3 regions of the Pseudomonas sp. 18173 genome follow, and region 1 is predicted to be linked to each of the others. Evidence: predicted binding sites of a transcription regulator. Region 1 holds the regulator's gene; each other region holds the start of a gene.
What was found. Region 1 encodes sigma-54, which starts transcription at its own class of promoters, with help from an activator protein. Its sites were predicted from a motif close to ANTGGCATNNANNTTGCTNT; they were not measured.
Positions count from the first base shown of each region.

Region 2: a site for sigma-54 is predicted at 7,029-7,048, ahead of ACLD1X_RS15970 (CmpA/NrtA family ABC transporter substrate-binding protein). Genes of this name have one in related genera too.
Region 3: a site for sigma-54 is predicted at 7,233-7,252, ahead of ACLD1X_RS19580 (flagellar basal body rod protein FlgF). Genes of this name have one in related genera too.

Region 1 is NZ_JBKFTN010000009.1:25,537-35,024, forward strand. Features, by position in the region: gene ACLD1X_RS12295 (MlaC/ttg2D family ABC transporter substrate-binding protein) at 1-488, opposite strand, end outside; gene mlaD (outer membrane lipid asymmetry maintenance protein MlaD) at 500-967, opposite strand; gene mlaE (lipid asymmetry maintenance ABC transporter permease subunit MlaE) at 967-1,764, opposite strand; gene ACLD1X_RS12310 (ATP-binding cassette domain-containing protein) at 1,764-2,573, opposite strand; gene ACLD1X_RS12315 (KpsF/GutQ family sugar-phosphate isomerase) at 2,849-3,823, shown strand; gene ACLD1X_RS12320 (KdsC family phosphatase) at 3,823-4,347, shown strand; gene lptC (LPS export ABC transporter periplasmic protein LptC) at 4,355-4,927, shown strand; gene lptA (lipopolysaccharide transport periplasmic protein LptA) at 4,914-5,462, shown strand; gene lptB (LPS export ABC transporter ATP-binding protein) at 5,462-6,187, shown strand; gene ACLD1X_RS12340 (RNA polymerase factor sigma-54) at 6,372-7,865, shown strand; gene hpf (ribosome hibernation-promoting factor, HPF/YfiA family) at 7,940-8,248, shown strand; gene ptsN (PTS IIA-like nitrogen regulatory protein PtsN) at 8,261-8,725, shown strand; gene rapZ (RNase adapter RapZ) at 8,728-9,488, shown strand, end outside.
Region 2 is NZ_JBKFTN010000013.1:47,064-56,551, forward strand. Features, by position in the region: gene ACLD1X_RS15950 (sensor domain-containing diguanylate cyclase) at 73-2,472, opposite strand; gene rlmKL (bifunctional 23S rRNA (guanine(2069)-N(7))-methyltransferase RlmK/23S rRNA (guanine(2445)-N(2))-methyltransferase RlmL) at 2,660-4,930, opposite strand; gene rmf (ribosome modulation factor) at 5,461-5,676, shown strand; gene ACLD1X_RS15965 (quinone-dependent dihydroorotate dehydrogenase) at 5,917-6,936, opposite strand; gene ACLD1X_RS15970 (CmpA/NrtA family ABC transporter substrate-binding protein) at 7,165-8,376, shown strand; gene ACLD1X_RS15975 (ANTAR domain-containing response regulator) at 8,392-8,967, shown strand; gene ACLD1X_RS15980 (nitrate/nitrite transporter) at 9,305-9,488, shown strand, end outside.
Region 3 is NZ_JBKFTN010000017.1:109,404-118,891, forward strand. Features, by position in the region: gene ACLD1X_RS19550 (flagellar hook-associated protein 3) at 1-362, opposite strand, end outside; gene flgK (flagellar hook-associated protein FlgK) at 376-2,421, opposite strand; gene flgJ (flagellar assembly peptidoglycan hydrolase FlgJ) at 2,445-3,731, opposite strand; gene ACLD1X_RS19565 (flagellar basal body P-ring protein FlgI) at 3,743-4,816, opposite strand; gene flgH (flagellar basal body L-ring protein FlgH) at 4,859-5,554, opposite strand; gene flgG (flagellar basal-body rod protein FlgG) at 5,607-6,392, opposite strand; gene ACLD1X_RS19580 (flagellar basal body rod protein FlgF) at 6,438-7,178, opposite strand; gene ACLD1X_RS19585 (cytochrome c3 family protein) at 7,391-7,987, opposite strand; gene ACLD1X_RS19590 (nitrate reductase cytochrome c-type subunit) at 7,997-8,449, opposite strand; gene napA (nitrate reductase catalytic subunit NapA) at 8,500-9,488, opposite strand, start outside.

The sequences.
Region 1 (9,488 bases):
TTACGCAGCTTCCACTGGCCGTTGATCTTTTCCATGGTGTAGGACACTGGATAGATCGCGCCGTTGCTGCCCTTGACGGTCATGCCGACGCTGGTGCGGTCGCCCGACTCGTCCTTGGCCGGATCAACGGTGATGCCCTGGTTGTTGTACTCCAGCAAGGCATTGCCATAGAACTGGAACAACCCCTTCTTGAAGTTCTCTTCGAAGGCCTTCATCTGCGCCGGCGAAGCTTTCTTCGAGTACTTGACCGTCATGATGCTCTTGGAAATACCCTCGGCATCCACAACCGGCCCGACGATGGTGTCCAGCGCCGTATAAAAGTCCTGCGGGTCCTGCTTGTACTTTTCCTTGTTGGCCGCCAGGTCGGCGAGCAAACGGTTGGTAGTGTCCTGTACCAGTTCATGCGCCGAAGGCGCCGCCACGGCGTTGGCCACCAGCGGCAGCGCCGCGAGCAGTACCAACAGGCCACGTCGCAAGATAGAGATCATTTATACACTCCTCATTTGGCGTCTTTGCTAACGGTATTGAGCAGGAATTTACCGATCAGGTCTTCGAGCACCAGCGATGACTGCGTGTCATGAATGGTTCCACCATCCTTGAGCAGGGTGTCTTCCCCGCCCACGCTGATACCGATGTACTTCTCACCCAACAGGCCAGCGGTCAGGATAGATGCAGTAGAGTCCGCCGGCAGATTATCGATGCGTTTTTCCAGCTGCATGGTCACCCGACCGGTAAAGCTGTCGCGATCCAGATCGATGGCCGTGACCTTGCCGATGGTCACACCGGCCATGGTCACCTTAGCTCTGACAGTCAAACCGGCGATATTGTCGAAGTAGGCGTAAAGTTTATAGGTGTCGGTGCTCGGACTCGGGGACAGGCCACTGACCCGCAACGCCAACAAGAGCAAAGCCAGGATGCCGGCCAGCAAGAAAAGGCCGACACCGATTTCCAGGGTGCGGTTTTGCATCAGAAATCTCCAAACATCAAGGCGGTCAGAATAAAGTCCAGGCCGAGCACTGCCAACGAGGCATATACAACGGTCTTGGTAGTGGCACGACTGATCCCCTCGGAAGTGGGTTCGCAGTCATAGCCTTGGAATACGGCGATCCAGGTCACGACAAAGGCAAAGACGACACTTTTGATGATCCCGTTGAGCACATCGTCGGAGAACGTCACGCTGTTCTGCATGTTCGACCAGTAGGAACCTTCATAGACGCCCAGCCAGTCGACAGCTACCCACGAGCCGCCCCAGATTCCCACCACGCTGAAAATCATCGCCAGCACCGGCAGGGAAATGAAACCGGCCCACAAGCGTGGCGCGATAATGTACTTGAGCGGGTCAACCCCGATCATTTCCAGGCTGGACAGTTGCTCGGTGGACTTCATGTTGCCGATTTCGGCGGTCAGCGCCGAACCGGCGCGCCCGGCGAACAGCAAGGCGGTCACCACCGGCCCCAGTTCACGCAGCAGGGTCAGGGCAACCATTTGCCCGACAGCCTGCTCTGAACCATAGCTGGAAAGAATGTTGAAGCCCTGCAGCGCCAGCACCATGCCGATGAACACCCCGGAGACCACGATGATCACCAGGGACATCACGCCCACCGAATGCAGCTGCTTGATCAGCAGCCCGAAGCCGCCACCGATGCCGCCCCGGCCCAGCAAGGCATGGAACAGGAACAACGTCGAACGCCCGAACACCGCCAGCGCATCGATGCCGGCCTGACCGAAGCGGCGAACGCGCTCTATCAATGAAATTCTGCGCATCAGCGCTTCCCCAGGAGATCTGCGCGGTAATCCGTCGCTGGAAAGTGGTACGGAACCGGGCCGTCGGGTTCGCCGGTCATGAACTGACGAATGCGCGGCTCATCCGAGTTCATCAACTCGTCCGGAGTCCCCTGCCCCAACACCTGACCATCGCCCACCACATAAATGTAATCGGCAATGCTCGCAGTCTCGGCCAGGTCGTGGGATACCACGATACTGGTGATGCCCAGCGCATCGTTGAGCAAACGAATGAGGCGTACCAGGACACCCATTGCGATGGGGTCCTGACCGACAAAGGGTTCGTCGTACATGAGAATCTGCGGGTCGAGCGCAATCGCCCGGGCCAGCGCGACACGGCGCTTCATGCCGCCGGAAAGCTCGTCGGGCATCAGGTCGATGGCACCGCGCAAGCCCACGGCCTGCAGTTTGAGCAGGACGATGTCGCGGATCATTTCATCCGGCAGTTGCGTATGAACCCGCAACGGAAAGGCGACGTTCTCGAAGACATCGAGATCGGTAAACAGTGCGCCACTCTGGAAAAGCACACCCATATGCTTGCGCGCATCGAACAGGTCGCTGCGCGACAGTTTTGGCAGATTCTGACCGTTGACCCAGACTTCGCCCTTGGTGGGCCGCAACTGGGCGCCCATCAGGCGCAAAAGCGTGGTCTTGCCACACCCGGAAGGCCCCATGATGCCGGTGACCTTACCGCGCGGGATACGGATATCGACATTGTTGAAAATGCTGCGCGCACCGCGCTTGAAGGACAGTCCCTTCAGCTCGACCGCGTAGGCGTTATCGGCACTCATCTAAACTCCTTGCGATGCAGCCTCTCACTCGGACGCCTGGCTTTCTGACAAAAGCACATACCTCCCGGGCAGGCCGAACTGGCGGCGAACTATATCACTGCAAAGGCTACGCGCCCAAGGCCAAAGCCGGCCAACTTCACCTGCATGACAGGTTGAAAGCCCCGTTTAGACGGTTTTCGGTAACCGGGAATGACAATGCGCGACGAACTTGCGTGAGGGATTCGATCATTACCGCTATAATCGCCGCCTTTTCATCAGGCTATACGATTTCTGACATGAGCCAATCCAGCGACCTGATTCAATCAGCACAACGCACCATCCGCCTCGAGGTAGAAGCCGTGCAAGGCCTGCTGCCCCATATCGACGCAGATTTCGTACGCGCTTGCGAGATGATTCTGGCCAGCAAAGGCCGCGTGGTCGTGGTCGGCATGGGCAAGTCGGGGCATATCGGCAACAAGATCGCCGCCACCCTGGCCAGCACCGGCACCACGGCATTTTTCGTGCACCCGGCTGAAGCCAGCCACGGTGACATGGGCATGATTACCCGCGACGACATCATTCTGGCGCTCTCGAACTCCGGCTCCACCAATGAAATCGTTACCCTGCTGCCACTGATCAAGCGCCTGGGCATTCAACTGATCAGCGTGACCGGCAACCCCGACTCGCCGCTGGCCAAGGCCGCCGAGGTCAATTTGAATGTTCACGTCGAACATGAAGCCTGCCCGTTGAACCTGGCACCCACTTCGTCGACCACCGCCGCCCTGGTCATGGGCGACGCCCTGGCCGTCGCGCTGCTGGAAGCCCGCGGATTTACCGCCGAAGACTTCGCCTTTTCCCATCCCGGCGGCGCCCTCGGCCGACGCTTGCTGCTGAAAGTGGAAAATGTCATGCACGCAGGCCAGGAACTGCCGCAGGTCCAGCGCGGCACCCTGCTCAAGGATGCCCTGATGGAAATGACCCGCAAGGGCCTGGGCATGACCGTCATCCTGGAATCCGACGGCAGACTGGCGGGAATCTTCACCGACGGTGATTTGCGCCGCACACTGGACCGCAGCATCGATATCCACAACGCTATCATCGACCAGGTCATGACGGCCCATGGCAAGACCGCACGCGCCGAAATGCTCGCCGCCGAAGCCCTGAAAATCATGGAAGACCATAAAATCAACGCACTGGTGGTGGTCGACAGCCAGGACCGCCCGGTCGGCGCCTTGAACATGCACGATTTGCTGCGCGCAGGAGTAATGTAATGAGTGCGGACCTGTTGCAACGTGGCAAACAGATCAAACTGGCGGTGTTCGATGTCGATGGCGTGCTGACCGACGGACGCCTGTACTTCCTCGAAGACGGCAGCGAATTCAAGACGTTCAACACACTCGACGGCCAGGGCATCAAGATGCTGATGGCCGCCGGCGTGCAAACCGCCATCATCAGTGGTCGCAAGACCCCGGTGGTCGAGCGGCGAGCGAAGAACCTCGGCATCCCGCATCTTTATCAGGGACGCGAAGACAAACTGGTGGTGCTCGACGAGCTGCTGGCCCAGCTGGACCTGAGCTATGAGCAAGTGGCCTACCTCGGCGACGACCTGCCGGACCTGCCGGTGATTCGCCGCGTCGGCCTCGGCATGGCGGTGGCCAATGCCGCCAGCTTCGTGCGTGAACACGCTCACGGCATCACCCTCGCCCGTGGCGGCGAAGGTGCCGCTCGCGAATTCTGCGAATTGATCCTGCGCGCCCAGGACCGCCTCGATGCGGCCAATGCGGCGTACCTGTGAGCCCATTATGCTGAGCAAAAAGTTTCGCAACACCCTACTGTACAGTTGCGTCGCGGCGATATTCGCTGCGGCTGGCTACTGGAACATCAGCCCGGAACGCTTCCTCGACAAGCCGGTAACGCCGATCGATGAAAGCATGATCGACTATTACGCCATCAACGCCCACAGCGTGCAGTACCTGCCGGACGGCAAGCTGCAATATGATCTGGTGTCCGACAAGGTCGAGCACCTGAAGGCGACCGAGGTGACTTTGCTGACCAACCCCGACCTGAACGTGTTCCGCGGCACTGAATTCCCGTGGCACGTCCAGAGCCTGCAGGGCGAGGTCAACCCTGACGGCACACAGGTAGAACTGATCGATGACGTGCGCATCACGCGCTTCGACGAGAAAAACCGTAAAACCCTGATCACCAGCACCCGCATGACCGTGTTCCCGCAGCAGCAATATGCGCAGACCGAGCAAGACGTTAGAATCGACGGCGCTGGCGGTGTATCGACTGGCAAGGGAATGAAAGCGTATTTGAAAGAAAGCAGGATACACCTGCTATCGAACGTAAGAGGACAGTATGAGGCTCGTTAAAACCCTCCCGATTTTGCTCAGTCTGGGCGCAGCACTGGGAAGCGTGAGCGCCTGGGCTCTGCCGAACGATAGTGAACAACCCATTCGCGTCCAGGCGGACGACGCCCAGCTGGACGACAAGCAAGGCGTTGCCACGTACAAGGGCGATGTGATCATCACCCAGGGCTCGATGATTGTTAAAGGCAATACCGTCACGCTCACCCGCACTCCGGCTGGCGACATCGATGTCGTGACTTCGGTGGGCAACCTGGCGTATTTCGAGCAGAAGCAGAAAGTCGACTCGCCGAAACCGATCCAGGGCTACGGCAAGACCATTCAGTACCATGCCCAGCAAAACCGCATCGTGCTGATCGACCAGGCCAAGGTCATCAGTGATGACGGCAGCACCACCGAAGGCGAGAAAATCGTCTACGACACGGTAAAACAGGTTGCTACGGCCGGCCGTGCGACCGGTGCCTCCGTGACCGCACCACGTCCGCGTATCGACATGGTGATCCAGCCGAAGAAGAAAACCGACGAGAAAAAGGCCCAGTAATGGCAACTCTGAAAGCTCAGCATCTGGCCAAGAGCTACAAGAGCCGCCAGGTCGTGCGTGATGTCAGCCTGTCCATCGACAGCGGCCAGATCGTCGGCCTGCTTGGCCCGAACGGTGCCGGCAAGACCACTTGCTTCTACATGATCGTCGGCCTGGTGCAAGCCGACCAGGGCCGCGTCCTGATCGACGACCTGGACGTCAGCCACCAGCCGATGCACGGCCGCGCAAAGGCCGGCATCGGCTACTTGCCGCAGGAAGCATCGATCTTCCGCAAACTGTCGGTGGCCGACAACATCATGGCCATCCTCGAGACCCGCAAGGAACTCGACAAGGCCGGCCGTCGCAAGGAGCTGGAAAGCCTGCTGCAGGAATTCCACATCAGCCACATCCGCGACAACCTCGGCATGAGCCTGTCCGGCGGCGAGCGCCGGCGTGTGGAAATCGCCCGGGCCCTGGCCACCAACCCGAAATTCATCCTCCTCGACGAACCCTTCGCCGGCGTGGACCCGATTTCGGTCGGGGACATCAAGCAGATCATTCACCACCTCAAGGCCAAGGGCATTGGCGTGCTGATCACGGACCACAACGTTCGTGAAACCCTGGATATCTGTGAAACCGCCTATATCGTCAACGACGGCCAACTGATCGCCGAAGGTGACGCAGAGACCATCCTGGCCAACAACCTGGTCAAGGAAGTGTATCTGGGCCATGAGTTCCGCCTGTAAAGGCAGCGGCATCTGGCAGGTCGCCCGAGCGCTTGTCCCGATAAAAAATCAACACTTTTTTATTGTTACAGCGCTCTAGGCAAACGCTGCAGTTTCGGGCATATAATTTGCTTATGTTTGGCGCCCCGGCGCCCTGTAGTGGATGGCGCATGTGCGCCGGCGAATAAGGTGTTAAGCCCCAGCCATGAAACCATCGCTAGTCTTGAGAATGGGCCAGCAGCTGACGATGACACCGCAGCTGCAACAGGCCATCCGCCTGCTCCAATTGTCGACCCTGGACCTGCAACAGGAAATCCAGGAGGCCCTGGAGTCCAATCCGATGCTCGAACGCCAGGAAGAAGGCGACGACTTCGACAATTCCGACCCCCTGGCCGACAACGCCGAACAAAAGCCCAACACCGACATCCAGGAACCCTCCTACCAGGAAAGCGCGCCGACGGTGGATAACCTCGATGAGGGCGACTGGAACGAGCGCATTCCCAACGAACTCCCCGTCGACACCGCATGGGAAGACGTTTACCAGACCAGCGCCAGCAGCCTGCCCAGCAACGATGACGACGAGTGGGACTTCACCACCCGCACCTCGGCCGGCGAAAGCCTGCAAAGTCATTTGCTGTGGCAACTGAACCTGGCTCCGATGTCCGATACCGATCGCCTGATCGCCGTGACCCTGATCGACTGCATCAACAATCAGGGCTATCTGGACGAAACCCTCGAGGAGATCCTCGAAGCCTTCGATCCGGAACTGGACATCGAACTGGACGAAATCGAAGCCGTCCTGCACCGCATCCAGCAATTCGAGCCCGCCGGCATCGGCGCCCGCAACCTGGGCGAATGCCTGCTGCTGCAATTGCGCCAGCTGCCGGCCAAGACCCCCTGGCTGGCCGAGGCCAAGCGCCTGGTCACCGACTACATCGACTTGCTCGGCAGTCGCGACTACAGCCAGTTGATGCGCCGCATGAAGCTCAAGGAAGACGAGCTGCGCCAGGTCATCGAACTGGTCCAGAGCCTCAATCCGCGTCCGGGCTCGCAGATCGAGTCCACCGAAGCCGAATACGTCGTGCCTGACGTCATCGTGCGCAAGGACAACGAGCGCTGGCTGGTGGAGCTGAATCAGGAGTCGGTGCCACGGCTGCGGGTCAACGCCCAGTACGCCGGGTTCGTGCGCCGCGCCGACACCAGTGCCGACAACACCTTCATGCGCAATCAGTTGCAGGAGGCCCGCTGGTTCATCAAGAGCCTGCAAAGCCGTAACGAGACCCTGATGAAGGTTGCCACCCAGATCGTCGAGCATCAGCGCGGGTTCCTCGAATATGGCGACGAAGCCATGAAGCCGCTGGTCCTGCATGACATCGCCGAAGCGGTCGGCATGCATGAGTCGACGATTTCACGGGTGACCACCCAGAAGTTCATGCACACCCCCCGGGGCATTTATGAACTGAAATACTTTTTCTCAAGTCACGTAAGCACCTCCGAAGGCGGCGAATGCTCGTCCACGGCGATCCGGGCGATTATCAAAAAACTGGTTGCCGCGGAAAATCAGAAAAAGCCGTTGAGTGACAGCAAGATCGCTGGTTTACTGGAGGCACAAGGCATTCAGGTGGCCCGCCGCACCGTCGCCAAGTACCGCGAATCCCTCGGGATCGCGCCTTCGAGCGAACGCAAGCGGTTGATGTAGGGCCACGCCACAGCGTTCCAGTGGTAGATCATCTGGTCTACCGCTTTATGCACTGGCAACGAAGGAGAAGCTGTATGCAAGTCAACATCAGTGGACACCAACTGGAAGTGACCGAACCTCTTCGCTCCTACATCGGCGAAAAACTCGAACGATTGGAGCGTCATTTCGACAAGATCACTAACGTGCAGGTCACGATGACCGTCGAAAAACTGAAGCAGAAAATCGAAGCCACGCTGCATATTCCCGGGAATGAAGTGGTCGCAAACGCGGAACATACCGATATGTACGCCGCGATCGATGCACTCACCGACAAGCTGGATAAACAACTCAAAAAGCATAAGGAAAAGACCCAGAGCCTCCTTCAGGGCGCAACCGGTCGTTAACACTCCCAACCCATGATCCGACTTGAAAGTATCCTGACCCCCGGCCGTTCCCTGGTGAACGTGCCGGGTGGCAGTAAAAAGAAAGCCCTCGAACAAATTGCCAATCTGATCGCCCGCGAAGTGCCGGCTCTGGAGATGCAAGATGTCTTCGAGGCGCTGATTGCCCGTGAAAAACTCGGTTCCACAGGTTTTGGCAACGGCATCGCTATTCCACACTGCCGTCTCAGGGGCTGTGTTTCGCCCATCAGCGCCTTGATGCACCTGGACGCCCCGATCGATTTCGACGCCATCGACGGCGCGCCGGTTGACCTGCTGTTCGTGCTGCTGGTCCCGGAAGCCGCCACCGATGCGCACCTTGAGCTGCTGCGCCAGATCGCCAGCATGCTCGACCGCAAGGACGTGCGCGACAAACTGCGCAGCGCCCCAAGCAATGAAGCCCTGTATCAGGTTGTCCTGGACGAGCAAAACGGTCAGTAATCATGCGCTTGATCATCGTCAGTGGCCGTTCCGGCTCAGGTAAAAGTACCGCCCTCAACGTCCTTGAGGACAACGGGTACTACTGCATCGACAATCTGCCTGCCGGCCTGCTGCCGGAACTGGCCGAACGAGCGCTGATTCATACCGAACTGTTGCAGCCGCTGGTCGCCGTCTCCATTGACGCCCGCAACCTGCCCAGCCACCTGTCACGCTTCCCCGACCTGCTCGAAGAAGTCCGCAACCGCCATATCCAGTGCGATGTCCTGTACCTGGACGCCGACGAAGAAACCCTGCTCAAGCGCTTCTCGGAAACCCGCCGGCGCCACCCCCTGAGCAACGCCAATCGCTCGCTGGCCGAAGCCATCAACGTCGAGAGCGTGCTGCTCGGGCCGATTGCCGACCTCTCCGATCTCAAGATCAACACCACCAACCTGAACCTGTATCAACTGCGCGATGCCATCAAGCTGCGCCTGTTGAATCAGCCGGAACCCGGCACTGCGTTCCTGGTGGAATCCTTCGGGTTCAAACGCGGCATGCCGGTGGACGCCGACCTGGTGTTCGATGTGCGTTGCCTGCCCAACCCTTACTGGAAACCGGAATTGCGCGAGCAGTCAGGGCTTGATCAACCGGTTGCCGAATATCTGGCGGCACAGCCGGATGTCGAAGAGATGTTCCAGGACATTTCCACATACCTGCTAAAGTGGCTGCCTCGTTTTGCCGCCAGCAACCGCGCCTACGTCACCATTGCCATTGGCTGCACTGG
Region 2 (9,488 bases), on a different contig from region 1:
GTGACTGGCAAACCGCCTTCGCGAGCAAGTCGGATCGCCGCACCGCCGCTCCCACAGGGATTGCATGCAACCCTAGTTCATTTCCTCTTCTACCCGATCCCTTCCTGCCTGCTTCGCCGCATAGACCCCCGAATCCGCGCGTAACAGCAAGGCATCGGCGCCCTCCCCGGCCCGCCAACTGGCAATCCCGAAACTGGCGGTAACGGTACCGACTTCTTCTATGGGTGAACTGCGCAAGCCTTGCCACAATTGCTGGGCCAACACATAGGCGTGTTCGCCGCTGATATCCGGGCACAGCACCATGAACTCTTCACCGCCCAAACGGCAGAACACATCGGTGCGACGCAGCCGGTGGCCGATCCGTTCGCACACGGCCTGCAACACCCGGTCACCGGTGGCATGGCCATGCAGGTCATTGATGCGCTTGAAATGGTCGATATCGAGCATGATCACCGACAAATCCCCGCCACCGCGCTCCACCCTGGCCATTTCGGTGGTCAGGCGCTCCTGGAAATAACGCCGGTTGTGGATACCGGTCAGCGAATCGGTGACCGACAACGCGCGCAACTCTTCTTCCACCCGCTTCATATCGGAAATGTCCGAGATGTAGCCGTGCCACAGCACACCGCCACCGGGCAGCTCCTCCGGAGTGGCTTCGCCGCGAACCCAACGCAAACCGCGTTGCGGCAGTTGCACGCGGTACTCTTCGCGCCAGGGGCTGAGGGTCTCGGCCGAGGCGCGGATCGAGGCGCGGACACGGGTGGTGTCCTGCGGGTGAATCCGGGTGAAGATCGACTCGGCATTGAGCAGCAGCACATCGGGTTCCAGCTCGTAGATCTCGCGAATGCCGTCGCTGGCGTAGATCACGCTGAAGCGCCCGTCGAACTCCATCTTGAACTGGTAGATGCCACCGGGCACGTGGGCGCTGAGTTTCTTCAACAGCAGGTCCCGCGCCGCAAGCGCTTCATGGACCCGTTTGCGTTCGGTGATATCGATGCACACCGCCAGGTGCCCGACCCACAGGCCTTGCTCGTCGAGTACCGGTGTCGCCAGCATGTTGACCATCAAATGGCTGCCATCGCCGCGCACCAGCGTCCACTCCCGCGCCTCGTGGCTGCCCTCCATGTCGCCTTCGACCAGCATCGCCTGGCAGGTTGGAACCGGTTTGCCATAACGTGCGCTCAACTCTGCCGAGCGAGCGGCCAGCTCCCGGGGCAGGTGCAGGTTCTCCAGGGTCATATGGCCGACCACTTCGGCACTGGTGTAGCCAAGCATCTGCTCGGCACCCGCGTTGAAAGTGCTGATGACCCCGCGCAGGTCGGTGGCAATGATCGCCACCTGGGTGGCGGCATTCAGCACGCCTCGCAACTGACCGTGGGTGCCGCGCAGCTCCTTTTCTCGATCGCGCAGTTCCTGGGTGCGTTGCTCGACCAGCCTCAACGCCCGCTGCCGCTGGCTGACCAGCACATACAGCAAGGCACTGAGCAGCACGCTGAGCAAGCCACCCAGCACTACCACACTGGTCACCGATGAGTGATTGGCCTGGATGAAGGCTTCGCTGGGCTGGATGTCCACCTGATAGTCATGATCGGCCAAGCGCAACAGGCGCGTGGTGGACAACTCGCTGACGGCCGGCGGGTTGGGCGACTCGAACAGCACTTCATGCTGGTCGTCGGTCGACAAATCGAGGATGCGCACCGAGAGAAAGTCATGGCTCGCTTCCGGCAGTCCGTCCGCCAGCAACTGGCGCATGCTGATCACGGCCATGACATAACCGTAGGGCTTTGTGGCCTTGTGGTCCTGACTGTTGCGCTGCGTGACCGGCGCGACCAGCAGCACACCTCGTGCATAAGCCGGCTCGATGCTCACCAGATGCATCGGTTGCGACACCGCCATCGCGCCACGCTGATCGGCCCGATCGAGCGTGGCACGCCGCAGCGGCTGGGCCAGCAAGTCGTAACCGAGGGGAGAACCGAGTTTGCTTTGGGTCTGGCTATAGAGCACCGCCACGTACTCGTCGCGCTCGCCCGCCAGTTTCAACTGACCGTCGGCGTCGAGTTCGCGCAGGGTGAAGTTACTCAACCCTTCGTCACGCACACGGCGCTCGAACGCCGCCCGCTGCTCGCCCGTGACCCGTTCCGCGTAGGAATAGGCTTGGGTTCGCAGCAGCAAAGGCTGGGTATAACCGTCGAATTCCGCTCGGGAAACCGAATCGGAATTGGCGAAAAACCGGCGCAGGCCATCGAGGCGCTGCTCCTGATCTTCGAAACGCTCTTCGATACGGCTGTAACGCTCACTGGCCAGCAGTTGAAAGCGTTGCCGCAATTGATGGTGAAACAGATTCAGCGTCGACCACGCCAGCAACCCCGTGAGCACCCCGCCGACAATTAACACCAGCAGCGCGACCAGCCAGGCCGAGACATCTTCGCTGAGAAAACCCAGGATCTTGGGGCGCACGGCGTGCAACGACATAAAACGCAAACTCAAAACGCCAGGTGCGGGATAGCCCTTTGGCCATGAGTTGAGTTATAGCTATTAGCCACTAATTTGACCAGCCTTGCTCGCGATGGTCGATAACGATAACGCGTGCATTCTGAATGCACGCGGTGTTCTTGAGTCCATCGCGAGCAGAGCTCGCTCCTACAGGTGGGTTCAACCGTCAACGGGCGGTGATTTTCCAGGCGCGGTGGATCTTGGCGTTGCGGGCAAAATCCGTATCGATGGTCTGGGCGGTGATTTCCTCGACCGCGTAGCGCTCGCCGAGATTGGCCTCCAGCTCGAACTTGCGGAAGTTGTTGGAGAAGTACAACACACCACCGGGTGCCAGGCGCGCCATGGCCAGGTCGATCAGTTGCACCTGGTCGCGCTGCACGTCGAACACGCCTTCCATGCGCTTGGAGTTGGAGAACGTCGGCGGGTCGATGAAGATCAGGTCGTACTCGTCACGACTGGCTTCGAGCCACGCCATCACATCGCCCTGCTCCAGGCGGTTCTTGTCGGAAAAACCGTTCAGCGACAGGTTGCGACGCGCCCAGTCCAGATAGGTTTTCGACAGGTCGACACTGGTGGTACTGCGCGCGCCGCCCTTGGCCGCATGCACACTGGCCGTTGCGGTGTAGCAGAACAGATTGAGGAAGCGTTTGCCGGCCGCCTCTTTCTGGATGCGCATGCGCATCGGCCGATGGTCGAGGAACAGACCGGTGTCGAGGTAGTCGGTGAGGTTCACCAGCAGCTTCACGCCGCCTTCATTGACCTCGACAAACTTGCCCTGCGCCGCCTGGCGTTCGTATTGCTTGGTGCCGCTCTGACGCTCGCGGCGCTTGACCACCACGCGGCTCTTGTCGATGTTCAACGCCTGCGGGATGGCTGCCAGGGCATCGAACATGCGGCCCGAGGCCTTTTCCGGGTCGATGGATTTCGGCGCGGCGTACTCCTGCACATGGACCCAATCGTGATACAGGTCGATGGCCATGGAGTATTCCGGCATGTCGGCATCGTAGACGCGGTAGCAGTCGATGCCTTCACGCTTGACCCACTTGCCCATGGCCTTGAGGTTCTTTTGCAGGCGGTTGGCGAACATCTGCCCGCCTTCGCTCAGGCGCGGCTGCTCGACCACCGGAGCCGGTGCCGGCGTCGGCTTGATCGGGTTGCCGTTCTTGTTGAACTTGCGTTCCTGCGGCTCGTTTGGCGTTTGGTCATAGGCGGCTTGTTCACGCTCGACCTGGCGCTGCTCCGGGGTGCGACGCTCGCCAGTGACGAACTGGTCCGGCAGCACTTTGATCAGCAACAGCTTGCACGGCAAGGCGCCGTTCCAGAACGAATACTGCTTGTGGCTGCGGATGCCCATGCGCTTGCCCAGGTCCGGCGCGCCGGTGAATACCGCCGCTTCCCAGTTCAGGCAGGCCTGACGCAGGCGCTCGCCGAGGTTCTGGTAGAGATAGAGCAGGCTCGCCTCGTCACCCAGACGCTCGCCGTATGGAGGGTTGCAGATCACCAGGCCTTTCTGGTTCTGGTCCGGGCGCGGCTCGAAAGTCGCGACTTCACCCTGATAGATCTTGATCCACTCGCTCAGGCCGGCCCGTTCGACGTTGTTACGGCCCGGTTGAATCAGCCGCGGATCGGCTTCGTAGCCGCGAATCCACAGTGGTGGCTTGGCCAGCCCGGCCGCTGCGCGTTCGGACGCTTCCTCGTGGAGTTTTTTCCACAGCGCCGGAACATGACCGAGCCAGGCAGTGAAGCCCCACTGCTCGCGACGCAGGTTCGGCGCGATGTCGGCAGCGATCATCGCCGCTTCCACCAGGAAGGTACCGACACCGCACATCGGGTCGGCCAGGGCGCCGCCTTCGGCTGCGATACGCGGCCAGCCGGAACGGATCAGGATGGCAGCCGCGAGGTTTTCCTTCAGCGGCGCCGCACCTTGCTGCAGGCGATAACCGCGCTGGTGCAGGCTGTGACCGGACAGGTCGAGGGACAGGATGGCTTCGCCGCGGTCCAGGCGCAGGTGAATGCGCAGGTCCGGGTTGAGCTTGTCGATGGACGGACGGTCGCCTTGCGGAGTGCGCAGCTTGTCGACGATGGCGTCCTTGACCTTCAGCGCGCCGAAGTGGGTGTTGTCGATACCCGAGCCATGGCCGCTGAATTCGACGGCCAGGGTGCCGTCATTGAGCATGTGGTCTTCCCACTCGATGTCCAGCACGCCGTGGTACAGGTCTTCGGCGTCCTTCATCTGGAAGCGCTTGAGCACCAGCAGCACGCGGTTGGCCAGGCGCGACCACAGGCACAGGCGATAAGCGGTTTCCATGGTGGCCATGCCACGCACGGCAGAGGTGTGCTCCCGCGCTTCCTCAAGGCCAAGCCCGACGGCTTCCTCGATGAGCAGGCCTTCAAGGCCTTTTGGGCAAGTGAGGAAGAGTTCGAAACGATCGGACATGGGAATTCCAGAACCTTTAGCTGAGTGACCGGGCAACGCATTGCCGGTCCGGTTTTCAATCAGGCGCTTTTCTCGAAGAACGCCCGCGTGGCACGAAGGTGTGCCGTTCCACCCTTGCTGCCCGGGTTAAATGAGCTTAGATGCAAGGACAGATAAAAAAGTTGATGCAACAAAATGTCATAAGTCGACCCTTCGTCGAATAGTGCTTCCCGGCAACGGGAGCCATTCTCACTAAAGGATTAAGCCCATCATCCAGCGCAGGGCCGATCATACCGGGGTTTGGCCAATAAATACGCTAAATACACGCTGTTACTTATGGCCTTAGCACATTAATAGTTACGTCCTTATGACAAAACGATCATTCCCTCGATGTGACGCTTTGGTTAGAACTCAATACAGGTTGGCGCCACAACGGACGTCAACACCTTGGCTCGCCACGCCGGCAGCGAGCCCCCAACGGCAGACATTTCTGCCAGACCTCGATTGAGGTCAACGCGATAAATACAGTCAACAAGTGAGGGCAACACCCTATGAGAAGACTTAAGCGTGATCCGTTGGAAAGAGCATTTTTGCGCGGATATCAATATGGCGTTGGTGGTAAATCCCGTGAGCTTTGCCCATTTACTCTACCGTCGGTACGTCAAGCCTGGATCAACGGCTGGCGAGAAGGACGCGGCGACAACTGGGACGGTATGACCGGCACTGCGGGAATCCACAGACTCAACGAACTTCACGCCGTCGGCTAATTACAGGGCACAACACTCCGACACGACAATCTGACTTTGTACTGAATTAACCACGCACGTCCCATCCGGACGGCGGGCTCCGGCCCAGGGGCTCCTTTTGAGGAGCCCTTTTTTATGCCTGCTCGTTGACCCAGAACAATCTCCCTGTAGGAGCGAGCTCGCTCGCGATGGTCGATAACGATAACGCGTGCTTTCTGGAAACACGCGGTGTTCTCGAGTCCATCGCGAGCGAGCTCGCTCCTACAACTGGGCGGCGATGGCGTCTACGGATTCACGAATCAGCGCCGGGCCTTTGTAGATGAAACCCGAATAGATTTGCACCAGGCTCGCGCCAGCGGCGATTTTCTCTGCCGCGTGCTTGCCTTCGGTAATGCCACCGGCAGCAATGATCGGCAGGCGACCACCCAGCTCCGAGGCCAGCACTTTCACGGTGTGGGTGCTCTTGTCGCGAACCGGCGCGCCAGACAGGCCACCGGCCTCGTCGCCATGCTCCATGCCTTCGACGCCTACGCGGCTCAGGGTGGTGTTGGTGGCGATGACGGCATCCATTCCGGTTTCGATCAGCGCTTGCGCAACCTGTGCGGTTTCTTCGTCGCTCATGTCCGGCGCGATCTTGATCGCCAGCGGTACATGCTTGCCATGACGCAAGGCCAGTTCCGCACGACGCTCGGCCAGATCGGCCAGCAACTGCTTGAGCGAGTCACCGAATTGCAGGCTGCGCAGGCCCGGCGTGTTCGGCGAGCTGACGTTGACCGTCACATAGCTGGCGTGGGCGTAAACCTTGTCCAGGCAGATCAGGTAGTCGTCCACGGCACGCTCGACCGGCGTATCGAAGTTCTTGCCGATGTTGATGCCCAGCACGCCCTTGTACTTGGCCGCCGCCACGCGGGCCAGCAGGTGGTCGACGCCGAGGTTGTTGAAGCCCATGCGATTGATGATCGCCTCGGCTTCCGGCAGGCGGAACAGGCGCGGTTTCGGGTTGCCCGGTTGCGGACGCGGCGTGATGGTGCCGATTTCGACAAAACCGAAACCCAGCTGGGCGAAACCATCGATGGCGGCGCCGTTCTTGTCCAGGCCGGCGGCCAGCCCGACCGGATTCGGGAAGTCCAGGCCCATGACATTCACCGGCACCTTCGCCGGGGCCTTGCACAGCAAGCCGTTGAGCCCAAGACGCCCGCCCGCGCCGATCAGGTCCAGGGACAGATCGTGGGAGGTTTCCGGGGAGAGTTTGAACAACAGCTGACGGGCCAGGGTGTACATGGGCGGATTTGACTCGATTGGCGGCGAATTGAGGCGGCGATTATAGCCGGGCAACGGGGCGGCAAGCGAGGCGCGCGAGCAAATCAACGGTTAATGGCATATGCCTTGCACCACTTTAGGCACCAGCACCCATACCAATGATGGAATGCGTGCAAAGACAATGGCGTCGTCACCGGCCTGTCCATGCAGGGCCCTGTGACGACGTTTTTTTTGCAAGGTGAACGCGCGATGAACGAACCGTCAGCCGGCCCCCTGGCCTGGGTCAATGGCAGCGATGCCCCGGAAAAGACCGAAATCAATCTCGGCTTCATGGCCCTGAGCGACTGTGCCTCGGTGGTAGTCGCCGCCACCCAGGGCTTCGCCCAACCCCACGGCTTGACCCTGAACCTCAAGCGCCAGTCGTCCTGGGCCAACCTGCGGGACAAACTGGTCAGCGGCGAACTCGATGCGGCCCACAGCCTCTACGGTCTGGTCTACGCCGTTCACCTGGGCATCGGTGGCGTGGCCGCGACCGACATGGCGGTGTTGATGGGCCTGAATCAGAACGGCCAGAGCATCAATCTGTCCCGCGGCTTGCAGGCGCTGGGAGTGACCACTCCTGAAGCACTGGATCGGCACGTGCACCAAACTCGCTCAAAACTCACCTTCGCCCAGACTTTTCCAACCGGCACCCATGCCATGTGGCTGTATTACTGGCTCGCCAGCCAGGGCATTCACCCACTGCTGGATGTCGACAGCGTGGTAGTGCCGCCACCGCAAATGGTCGCGCACCTGCGCGCCGGGCGTATCGACGGGTTCTGCGTCGGCGAGCCTTGGTCGGCCAGCGCCGTGCAACAGGACCTCGGCTTCACCCTGGCCACGACCCAGGCGCTCTGGCCCGATCATCCGGAAAAAGTCCTCGGCTGCACCCGCGCATTCGTCGAGCAATACCCCAATACCGCGCGGGCTTTGGTGATGGCGGTCCTGGAAGCCAGCCGCTTCATCGAAGCAAGCACCGAGAATCGCCGCAGTACCGCACAATTGCTCAGTGCCGCACAGTACCTTGATGCGCCACTGGACAGCATCGAACCGCGCCTGCTGGGCGATTACGCCGACGGTCTTGGCCATCGCTGGCAAGACCCCCACGCGCTGCGCTTGCACGGGAATGGCGAGGTCAACCTGCCGTACCTGTCCGACGGCATGTGGTTCATGACCCAGTTTCGCCGCTGGGGTTTGCTGCGCGATGACCCGGACTATCTCGCGGTGGCCCGGCAGGTCCAGCAACTGGACCTCTACCGTCAGGCCGCCAGTGCCGTCGGCGTCGCTTCGCCCGCCGGGGCGATGCGCAGCAGCCAGTTGATCGACGGCAAGATCTGGGACGGCTCGGACCCGGCCGGTTATGCCCGCAGTTTCACATTGCACGCCATGAGCGACAGCTCGCACCGATCCGCCAGCCGCTGACAGGAGACCACGAACATGCTGCGTATCCTGCTGATCAACGACACGGCCAAAAAGGTCGGACGCCTGAAGGCCGCCCTGACCGAGGCCGGTTTCGAAGTGATCGATGAATCCGGCCTGACCATCGACTTGCCCGAACGCGTCGAAACGGTGCGTCCGGACGTGATCCTGATCGATACCGAGTCACCGGGGCGTGATGTCATGGAACAAGTGGTGCTGGTGACTCGCGACCAGCCCCGACCGATTGTGATGTTCACCGACGAGCACGACCCCGGGGTGATGCGACAGGCGATCAAGTCCGGGGTCAGTGCCTACATCGTCGAAGGCATTCACGCACAACGCCTGCAGCCGATTCTCGATGTAGCCATGGCGCGCTTCGAAAGCGACCAGGCCCTGCGTGCCCAGCTGCATGCCCGCGACCAGCAATTGGCCGAGCGCAAGCGCATCGAACTGGCCAAAGGGCTGCTGATGAAAATGAAGAACTGCAACGAGGAAGAGGCCTACACCCTGATGCGCCGCCAGGCGATGAGCCGACAGCAGAAGCTGATCCAGGTGGCGGAGCAGATCATTGCCATGAGTGAGTTGCTTGGCTGAAGTTCTGTGGTGAATGTTCTATCGCCTTCGCGAGCAAGCCCGCTCCCACAGATTTTGTGGACACCCACTATCCATGTGGGAGCGGGCTTGCTCGCGAATGGCGGCGACTCGGTCTCTAACTGTTGGCACAAATCTCGCTAAGCAATCACCACAGGTAACCAACGGCGGTTGCCCCACCTACGACAAAGACGTCGCGCACCTCATTTGCCCCTGGCGAATCGGGTCGCGGCGTTTTTTCGTTTTGGCCCCACAGCACGGGGCCGGTGGTGCGGCCGTAACGGCGCCCCACCTGCAAGCTCATGACTCCTTCCGAGACTCTTCACAGCTGAGGTGCGCGATGAATTCAAGCTTCTGGAAATCCGGCCATACACCGACATTGTTCGCAGCCTTCCTCTATTTCGACCTGAGTTTCATGGTCTGGTATCTGCTCGGACCTCTGGCGGTACAGATCGCCGCCGACCTGCACCTGACAACGCAGCAACGCGGGCTGGTGGTGGCCACGCCCATTCTGGCCGGGGCGG
Region 3 (9,488 bases), on a different contig from region 1:
ACCTGTTGCTGGATCTGGCCCAGTTCCGAAGCATAGGCCTTGCGGTCCGCGTCGGTGGCAATGCCGTTGCTGGCGGCGAGGGCCAGTTCCTTGGCGCGCTGCAAAGCGGTGCCGATGGAACTGAGCGTAGTTTCCTGCAGGCTCAAGGCACTCTTGGTGCTCTGGATGTTGGTGTCGTACTGATCAAGCATCGCGCTCTGCTGACCCAGTTGCAGCAAACGACCGGCACCGATCGGATCATCGGCGGCGGTGTTGACGCGGGTCAGGCTGCTGGCTTCGTTGCTGGTGGCGATGGCCTTGTTGAAGTTGCGCTGGTAGTTCGCAGCGGTGATTTCGTAATACTGGGCGGTGGAAATGCGCATGAATTACGACTCCTTAAAGGCTGTTGATCAGCGTGGTGAAAATTTCCTGCGCAGCCTTGATGATCTGCGAAGACGCGGTGTAGTACTGCTGGTACTTGACCAGGTTGCCGGTTTCTTCATCCAGGTCGACCCCGGAGTTCGAATCCCGCGCCCCTTTGGCGTTGGTCAGGATCGCCGTGGTGGCGTCGCTGTCGGACTTGCCTTGGGCTGCCTTGGCGCCGACGTTGGTCACCAGCTTGTTGTAGGCATCGGTCAGGCTGATGCCCTTGCTCGCCGTGCCGGTGTCTACGGTCTGTTTGGTTTGCAGCCCGACCAGCGCCTGGGCGTTGCGGTTGTCCGAAGACGCCGCGCCAGTCAGGTTGATGGTGAAGCTTTCGCCACTGGCGGGTGTGGCGCCGACCGTGGTCTGCACGGTGAACGTCTTCTGCACTGCCGGCGTGACGCTGTTGTCCATGACCGGAGCACCGCTGGCATCGACCATGCCCACTTTCAGGTTGAGCGTGTTGCTCTGGCCGGGAACGATGGTGCCGGTGCCGATCGAGTTGCCCTTGGCATCGACCATGTTGTAGTTCTGGCTACCGCCGCTGGCCGCTCCGAAAACCAGTTTGACCGGTGTCGAGTACTTGAGCGCAGTCTGCATTTCCGCCTGGGCAGCCGGGTTGTAGATATCGATGGTGCTGGTCAGCGTCGGCTGGGTGTAGGTGCCGCTGTTGTTGGCACTGGTCACGCCGGTCAAGGGGGCGGCGGCGGCGATTTTCTTCGGGTCGGTGAGCACGGTCTGGATACTGGCCGCCGCGCCTCGGGTCGGCGTCACTTTGAACGAGTCGCCGGCACTCAGCGCGCCGCCATTGAGGTTCAGGCTGAAGCCGTCGATCACCGGAGCCGGCGTCGTCGTGGTGCTGAACGCGCCCATGTCGGTGCCGTCCGAGCGCTTGACGGTGTAGTTGGTCGCGCTGGTGAACGTCACTTGATAGTCGCTGGTGGTCAGCTTGCCGGTGTCCTTGATGGTGACATCCAGGTTGCCGGAGCCGGCGCTGTTGCCCGCCGCCGCAATGCTGCGCTGACTGACCAGCGCGGCACTGTTGATGTTGTTGAAGATTGCCGCGCCGAAATCACCGTTCTTGTCGATGCCTTGCGCCTGCTGGCTGTTGATCTGGTCGGCCACCACCAGTGCCACTCGGCCCAGCTCATTGAGCGAAGGGTCCAGCACCTCCTTGCGGTAAGTCAGCAGGCCACCGATTTTACCGCCGCCGATCACCGAGGTCACATCGATGGTGCTGGAGCCACGGTTGAGCTGCAGCGCCATGCGCGACGGGTCATCCTTGCTCGGCACGGTTTGCAGTGTATTGGTGGTGTTGCCGACCACCAGTGGCTGACCGCTGCCGATGTAGATGTCGTAGCTGTTGCCACGCTCGACCACCTGGGTACCGACCAGCTCGGACAGCTGGCGCACGGCTTCGTTGCGCGAGTCCAGCAGGTCGTTCGGCTGGTTGGTGCCGGTGGAGAGCTCGGAAATCTTCTGGTTGAGCGTGGCAATCGTGGTGGACAGCTTGTTCACCTGATCCGCCATGTCGCCCAGGCTGCCATTGAGGTTGGTGTTCTGGTCGTTCAGCTGCTTGGCAATCGAATTGAATCGGGCGGACAACGCCTGGGCACCGGTCAGCACCGACTGACGGGACGTGTCATCGGTGGCCGACGTCGAAACGCCCTGCATCGAGGAGAAGAACTTTTGCAGCACACCGGTCAGCCCGGTGTTGCTATCGGAAAGCGTGGCGTCCAGCGGAGTGGCCTGAGCGTTGTACGACGCGGCTTCGCTGTTGAGCGAGGTAGCGGTACGCAGCTGCGAGTCGAGATACGAGTTATACACGCGGCGCACATCGGCCAGTGTCGTGCCGGTACCGATGAACACGTTGCCGTACTGAATCGAGCTTTTGCTGCTCTGCACAGATTGCTGGCGCGAGTACCCGGCAGTGTCGACGTTGGCAATGTTGTTGCCGGTCGTCACCAACGAGTTATGGCCAGCACTCAGCCCCGACATCCCGATATTGAGCAAACTCATGATTCAGACCTTATACCTTGTGCCTATAAAGGCGTGGTGGAAACGCCCGCCGCAGCGTAGTTCTGGTAACTCGTCATCTGCTTGGCTATCTGCGAAATCTTGCTTGCGTAGTCCGGGTCGGTTGCGTAACCGGCCTTCTGCAACTCGCGTACAAACTGTTCTGGGTTATCGGCCGACTTCACGACATCTTGATAGCGATTATTGGTCTGCAGCAAAGTCACAAGGTCATGGAAACTGTCCTTGTAGGAGTCGTAGGAACGGAACTCGGCCGTCTCCTTGACCATCTGCCCGTTCCTGAATTCGCTGGTGATCGCCCGCGCCGAATTGCCCTGCCAGCTGTTGCCGGCCTTGATGCCGAACAGGTTGTGACTGCTACTGCCGTCCTGAGCACGCATGACCGATTTGCCCCAGCCGGTTTCCAGGGCCGCCTGGGCCACCAGGTAACGTGGATCGACACCGATTCGGGCCGCCGCTTCCTTGGCCATCGGCAACATGGTGTTGACGAACTGGTCGGCGGAACTGAAGGCTTTTTTCGCCGGCGCCAGCGGAATCTGCGCCATGGCTCGACCGTAGATCTGCATGCCGCCCGAAGAGGATTGTTGCGCGTTCGCCAGCCAGTCGCCGTTGTACAGCGGTCCTGTGCCGGTGGTCGTTGTGCGTTCTGGCAATTGCGTTTTGTTGACTGTCGCAGCCGTGGTCGTCGCCGAAGGCACCAGCCCGGCCAACAGACGATCAGCCAGCTTCGGTGGCAATGCCAGGCGTCGCTGGTTGATCAGCGCCATGTCATTGCGATGACCGCCCTCGCCCGCCTCTTGCGGCGCATGGACCGATCGCGAAGCCCACAACGGACGCTGTCCGTTGACCCGCGACAACGGCCCGTTGATTGCCACCGTGCCTGCCGCCACTGGCGTTTGCACGGCTGCTTTCGCGGCCTCTTGCTTGGCCAGCGACGCGGCGGCCGCCTCGCCCGGCGCCATTGGCTTGTTCTTCGACATCTGGCGCATCAGCACGTCCGCCAGGCCAATACCGCCGCCTTCGCGGGACATGGAAACGGCCAGCTGCTGGTCGTACATTTCCTGGTACTGCTTGGCCGCCGGGGTGTTCATTGGATTGTCCTGACCCAGCGCTTCGGTGGCCGAGCGCATGGACTTGAGCATTTCCCCGAGGAACAGCGATTCGAACTCCTGCGCCACCTTGCGCATATTGCCGTCGCTGTTCTTGTCGCCGACCTTGAGCTGATTCAGACGGTTCAGGTCCGAATAGGAGCCCGAATCGCTGCTGCTGACCAGACCGCTCTTGCGCATATCCACGATGGCTGTCCTCAGATCACGATCAGGTCGGCTTGCAGGGCGCCGGCCTGCTTCAGCGCTTCGAGGATGGCCATCAAGTCACCCGGTGCCGCGCCGACCTGGTTCACCGCCCGCACGATCTCGTCGAGGGTGGTGCCCGGGCCGAACTTGAACATCGGCTTGGCTTCCTGCTGGGCATTGACCTTCGAACGCGGCACGACCGCCGTCGTACCATTGGACAGAGGGCCGGGCTGGCTGACGATCGGATCTTCGGTGATGGTCACGGTCAGGCTGCCGTGGGTCACGGCGGCCGGGGAAACCTTGACGTTCTGGCCGATCACGATGGTGCCGGTACGCGAGTTGATGATGACTTTCGCCACCGCCTGGCCCGGATCGACCTCAAGGTTTTCCAGGATCGACAGGTAGTCGACCCGCTGGCTCGGATCGAGCGGCGCGGTGACGCGAATCGAACCGCCGTCGATGGCCTGGGCCACGCCAGGGCCGAGCATGTCGTTGATCTTGTCGACGATGCGCTTGGCGGTGGTGAAGTCGGAACGGTTGAGGTTCAGCGTCAGGCTGTTGCCCTGGTTGAAACCGCTCGGTACCGAGCGCTCCACCGACGCACCACCGGGGATGCGACCGGCCGACGGAACGTTGACGGTGATCTTCGAGCCGTCACGACCTTCCGCATCGAAACCACCGACCACCAGGTTGCCCTGGGCCACCGCATAGACGTTGCCGTCGATACCCTTGAGTGGCGTCAGCAGCAAGGTGCCGCCGCGCAGGCTCTTGGAGTTGCCGATGGACGAAACGGTGATGTCGACCTGCTGCCCCGGCTTGGCGAACGCCGGCAAGTCGGCACTGATCGACACCGCCGCGACGTTCTTCAACTGCACGTTGCCCGAGCCCGGCGGCACCTTGATGCCGAACTGCGAGAGCATGTTGTTGAAGGTCTGCAGGGTGAACGGGGTTTGCGTCGTCTGGTCACCGGTGCCGTTAAGCCCGACCACCAGGCCGTAGCCGATCAACTGGTTGGAACGCACGCCGGAAATGCTGGCGATGTCCTTCAGGCGCTCGGCTTGAGCGTTGAAAGCCGCGGACAGCATCAGAGCGGCAACGATGAGACTTCTGAAATTCAACGTAGCCACCTAGAAAGGGAACAGCGGGCTGAGGAAGAAACGGTCGAACCAGCCTGGCTGACTCGCATCGGCAAACGAACCGGTGCCCGAGTAGGTGATGCGCGCATCGGCGACACGGGTCGACGACACAGTGTTGTCGGTGGCGATGTCATCGGCGCGCACAAGACCGGCTATCCGTACCAGTTCGTCGCCGGTGTTGAGGGTCATCCACTTCTCGCCACGCACCGCGATGATGCCGTTGGGCAACACGTCGGCGACGGTCACGGTGATCGAGCCGGTCAGGGTGTTGCCCTGCGCCGCCTTGCTGTCACCCTTGGTCGCGCGGTCGCCTTCGTAGCTTGCCTCCAGGCTCAGGTCACCACTGCCAAACGGGTTATTGGTGTTGGGTGTGGAGCCAAACAGCGAGGTCAGGCCGATGCCGGTCTTGCTGTTCTTGGCCACCTGCGAGTTGGCGTTTTTGCTGGCCTGGGTCTTTTCGTTCAGGGTGATGGTGATGATGTCACCGATCCGGAACGCCTTGCGGTCGCTGTAGAGGTTCTGTTCGAAACCGGCCTGATAGATCGAGCCATTGTTCGCCGCCGCCGGCAACGGCGTGCGCGGCAACACCGGAGCGTAGTAAGGGTCATTGGGCTTGGGCGTCGCAGGCACGCAACCTGCGAGCGCGGCGATCCCACTCAGTGCCAGAACAGATACATAGCGATTCATGACCCTACCTCACGGTGTAGCAGGCAGCCTCATGGCCGCCCCATAGACTTGATTACAGATTCTGCGTTACGAACGAGAGCATCTGGTCGGCGGTGGAGATCACCTTGGAGTTCATCTCGTAGGCGCGCTGGGTGGTGATCATGTTGACCATCTCCTCAACGGTGCTGACGTTGGAGGTTTCCAGGGTGTTCTGCAGCGTGGTGCCGAAACCGTTCAGGCCCGGTGTGCCGACTTGCGGCGCACCACTGGCAGCGGTTTCCAGGAACAGGTTGTTGCCTACGGCCTGCAGGCCGGCCGGGTTGATGAAGTCGGCGGTTTGCAGGTTGCCGATCACTTGGGCAGCCGGGTTGCCGGCAATGGTGATGGACACGGTGCCGTCGCGGCCGACCGTGAAGGTCTGCGCGTCGTTCGGAATGACAATGGCCGGTTCCAGGGCGAAGCCGCTGGCGTTGACGACCTGGCCGTTGGAGTCCAGGTGGAAGGTACCGTCACGGGTATAGGACGTAGTGCCGTCCGGTTGCAGGATCTGGAAGAAACCGCGGCCGTCGATGGCCATGTCCAGCGGCTGCTCGGTGGTTTGCAGGCTGCCGGCAGTGAAGTTTTTCTGGGTGCCGACGATGCGCACACCGGTACCCAGTTGCAGGCCCGACGGCAGCTCGCTGTCCTGGGTCGACTGGGCGCCTGGTTGACGCTTGATCTGGTAGAGCAAGTCCTGGAACTCGGCGCGGTCACGTTTGAAACCCGTGGTCGACACGTTCGCCAGGTTGTTGGAAATGGTGGTCAGGTTGGTGTCCTGGGCGGACAAACCTGTTTTGGCAACCCATAGAGCCGGAAGCATTCGATTCTCCTCGTGCGCCTGTTTTACGGCGCGACGTTCTGGTAATTAGCTGATCTGCAAGACCCGAGCCATGGCCTGGTCATCGTCTTTGGCGGTGTTCATCATCTTGATGTGCAGCTCGAACTGCTTGGACAAGGCCAGTACCGAGGTCATCTCTTCCACGGCATTGACGTTGCTCGACTCGAGGAACCCGGACACCAGCTTGACGCCGGCATCCGCCTGCGCCGGCTTGCCGTCCTTGGTGTGGATCGAACCATCCAGGCCCTTGGTCATGTTTTTGAGGTCCGGGTTGACCAGCTTGATGCGGTCGACTTCAGCCATCACCCGGGGACCTTCGCCCATCGCGCGGATGCTGATGGTGCCGTCTTCGCCGACTTCGATCTGCTGCTCCGGCGGCACGGCAATCGGCCCGCCATTGCCCATGACCGGCATGCCGTTGCCGGCGCGCAACACGCCCAGGGCGTCAACGTTCAGGCTGCCGGTGCGCACGTAGCTTTCAGCGCCATCGGGAGTCTGCACGGCAATCCAGCCGCTGCCTTGCACGGCAACGTCGAGGTCGCGGCCGGTTTCCACCAGCGAGCCCGGGGAGAAATCGGTAGCCGGGCGTTCGGACATGGCAAACGCACGCGCCGGAAAGCTGTCACCGAACACCGGCATCGAGCGGGCCTGCTCCAGGTCTTTCTGGAAGCCGTTGGTGGAGATGTTCGCGAGGTTGTTGGCATGAGCCTTTTGCGCCAGTGCATTCTGGCTGGCGCCGGTCATTGCCACATAAAGGTACTTGTCCACACTCTTTCCTCTGCCTGCCGGACGTTTGCCGTCCACTGCTGTACTGCGCAGGCTGTAGCAAATTGCAGACCAACTTGCTTGCAGAGGTATGAAGCCCCTTTAAACACGGGACTTGAGGACAATCAGGAGCATCCGGGGGATTGTGTCAAAGACGAAAAACCGGCGCGATCATGCCGCTTGGCGGCAACACCGCAAAAGACTGGCCTGATCGGTTACCAGCCTTTGACACCGCTCATGTCGGGCAGCTTGTGGGCAATGCCTTTATGGCAGTCGATACAGGTCGCCTGACCACTGGCCAGCGACGTGGAGTGCATGCTGGCAGCGCGCTTGCCCTGGCGGGTGAAATCCATGAATTCGAAGTTATGGCAATTGCGGCACTCTCGAGAGTCATTGGCCTTGAGCCTTGACCATTCGTGCTCGGCCAGTTCGCGCCGCATGTCGAGAAACTTGTCGCGGGTATCGATGGTTCCGAAGACTTTGCCCCAGACCTCTTTTGATGCCTGCATTTTGCGGGCTATCTTGTGCGTCCACTCGTGAGGAACGTGACAGTCCGGGCAGGTCGCCCGTACGCCTGAACGATTGGTGTAGTGGATGGTGTCCTGTAACTCGACATAAACGTTGTCACGCATCTCATGACAGGAAATGCAGAACTTCTCGGTATTGGTCGCTTCCAGCGTGGTATTGAAACCGCCCCAGAAAATCACCCCGGCGATGAACCCGCCGAGAGTCAGAAAGCCCAGGCTGTAATGCACGCTGGGTCGACGCAGCACACCCCAATAATCCTTGAGCAGGACAAGCAAAGATTTCATGGCCTCTCCTTAACGTTTCTGCTGGCCGTTGATTTCGTCTTGCAGCACCTGGTCAATATTCTTGAAGCTGTTTTCCACCAGCGGCTTCACGTCTTTCTGTGGCACATGACACTGGTTGCAGAAGTAACGACGCGGTGAAACCGCAGCCAGCGCCTGGCCATCGCGATCCATGTAGTGGGTAATGCTGATCATCGGTGCCTGCGTGCGTGCGCTGTTGGCGCGACTATGACAAGACAGGCATTTGTTGCTGTTCTTGTCGATTTGATAGCCGCGAATACTGTGGGGGATGGTGGGCGGTTGCTCGGGATAATTGCGCTCGCGCTTGAGGTCTTTGTTTTCGTCTTCGGCAATCGGCGGTGCCGGCGACTCCTGGGTCAGGGTGCCACCGGCTCGCCGACCATCCGGCGCTGGCGCATCCAGAGGATAAGCAGGCTCTGCGGCCAACGCCGCCGACAACCACATCAGCAAAACGGCCAACAAGGACAGCGATCGACCATTCATCAAAGCTCTCCTTATGCCGTCTTGATCAGCTCGATCCGGATTGCACACTTCTTGTAATCAGTCTGCTTGGAGATAGGGTCCGTCGCATCGAGCGTGACCTTGTTGATCAGCCTGTTGGCATCGAAGAACGGCACGAACACCAGGCCTTGCGGCGGCTTGTTGCGCCCGCGGGTTTCGATGCGCGCTCGCATTTCACCGCGCCGACTGATCAGCTTCACTTCGCTGCCACGACGGGCATTCAAAGCCTTGGCATCGGCAGGGTGCATATAAACCAGCGCATCAGGAACTGCCTTGTAGAGCTCTTCCACGCGCTGGGTCATGGTCCCCGTGTGCCAGTGCTCAAGTACCCGGCCGGTGCTCAACCAGAACGGGAAGTCCGCGTCCGGAGATTCCGCCGGTGGCTCATATGGCAAGGCGAAGATGATCGCCTTCTTGTCGGGGTAGCCGTAAAACTGCACACCACTGCCTTTCTCGACGTACGGGTCATAACCCTCACGGAAACGCCAGCGCGTCTCCTTGCCCTCGACCACAGGCCAACGCAACCCGCGCTCGGTGTGATAAAGATCAAAGGGGGCAAGGTCATGACCATGGCCACGGCCGAACTGGGCATATTCTTCGAACAGGCCTTTTTGCAGATAAAAACCGAAATCCCGAGCCTCGTCATTCTGATAGCCCGCCGCCAGTTGATCTGCCGGGAATTGATCGACCTGACCATTTTTGAACAGCACCTCATACAGGGTTTTGCCCTTGTATTCGGGGGCTGAGGCCAACAATTGCGCCGGCCAGGCCTCGTCCGTGGTAAAGCGTTTGGAAAATTCGACCAACTGCCAGAGATCCGACTTGGCCTCTCCCGGCGCCGAGACCAGTTGATGCCAGAACTGCGTACGCCGCTCGGCATTGCCATAGGCGCCCTCTTTCTCGACCCACATCGCGGTGGGCAGAATCAGATCGGCTGCCTGGGCCGAGACCGTAGGGTACACATCCGACACCACCACAAAGT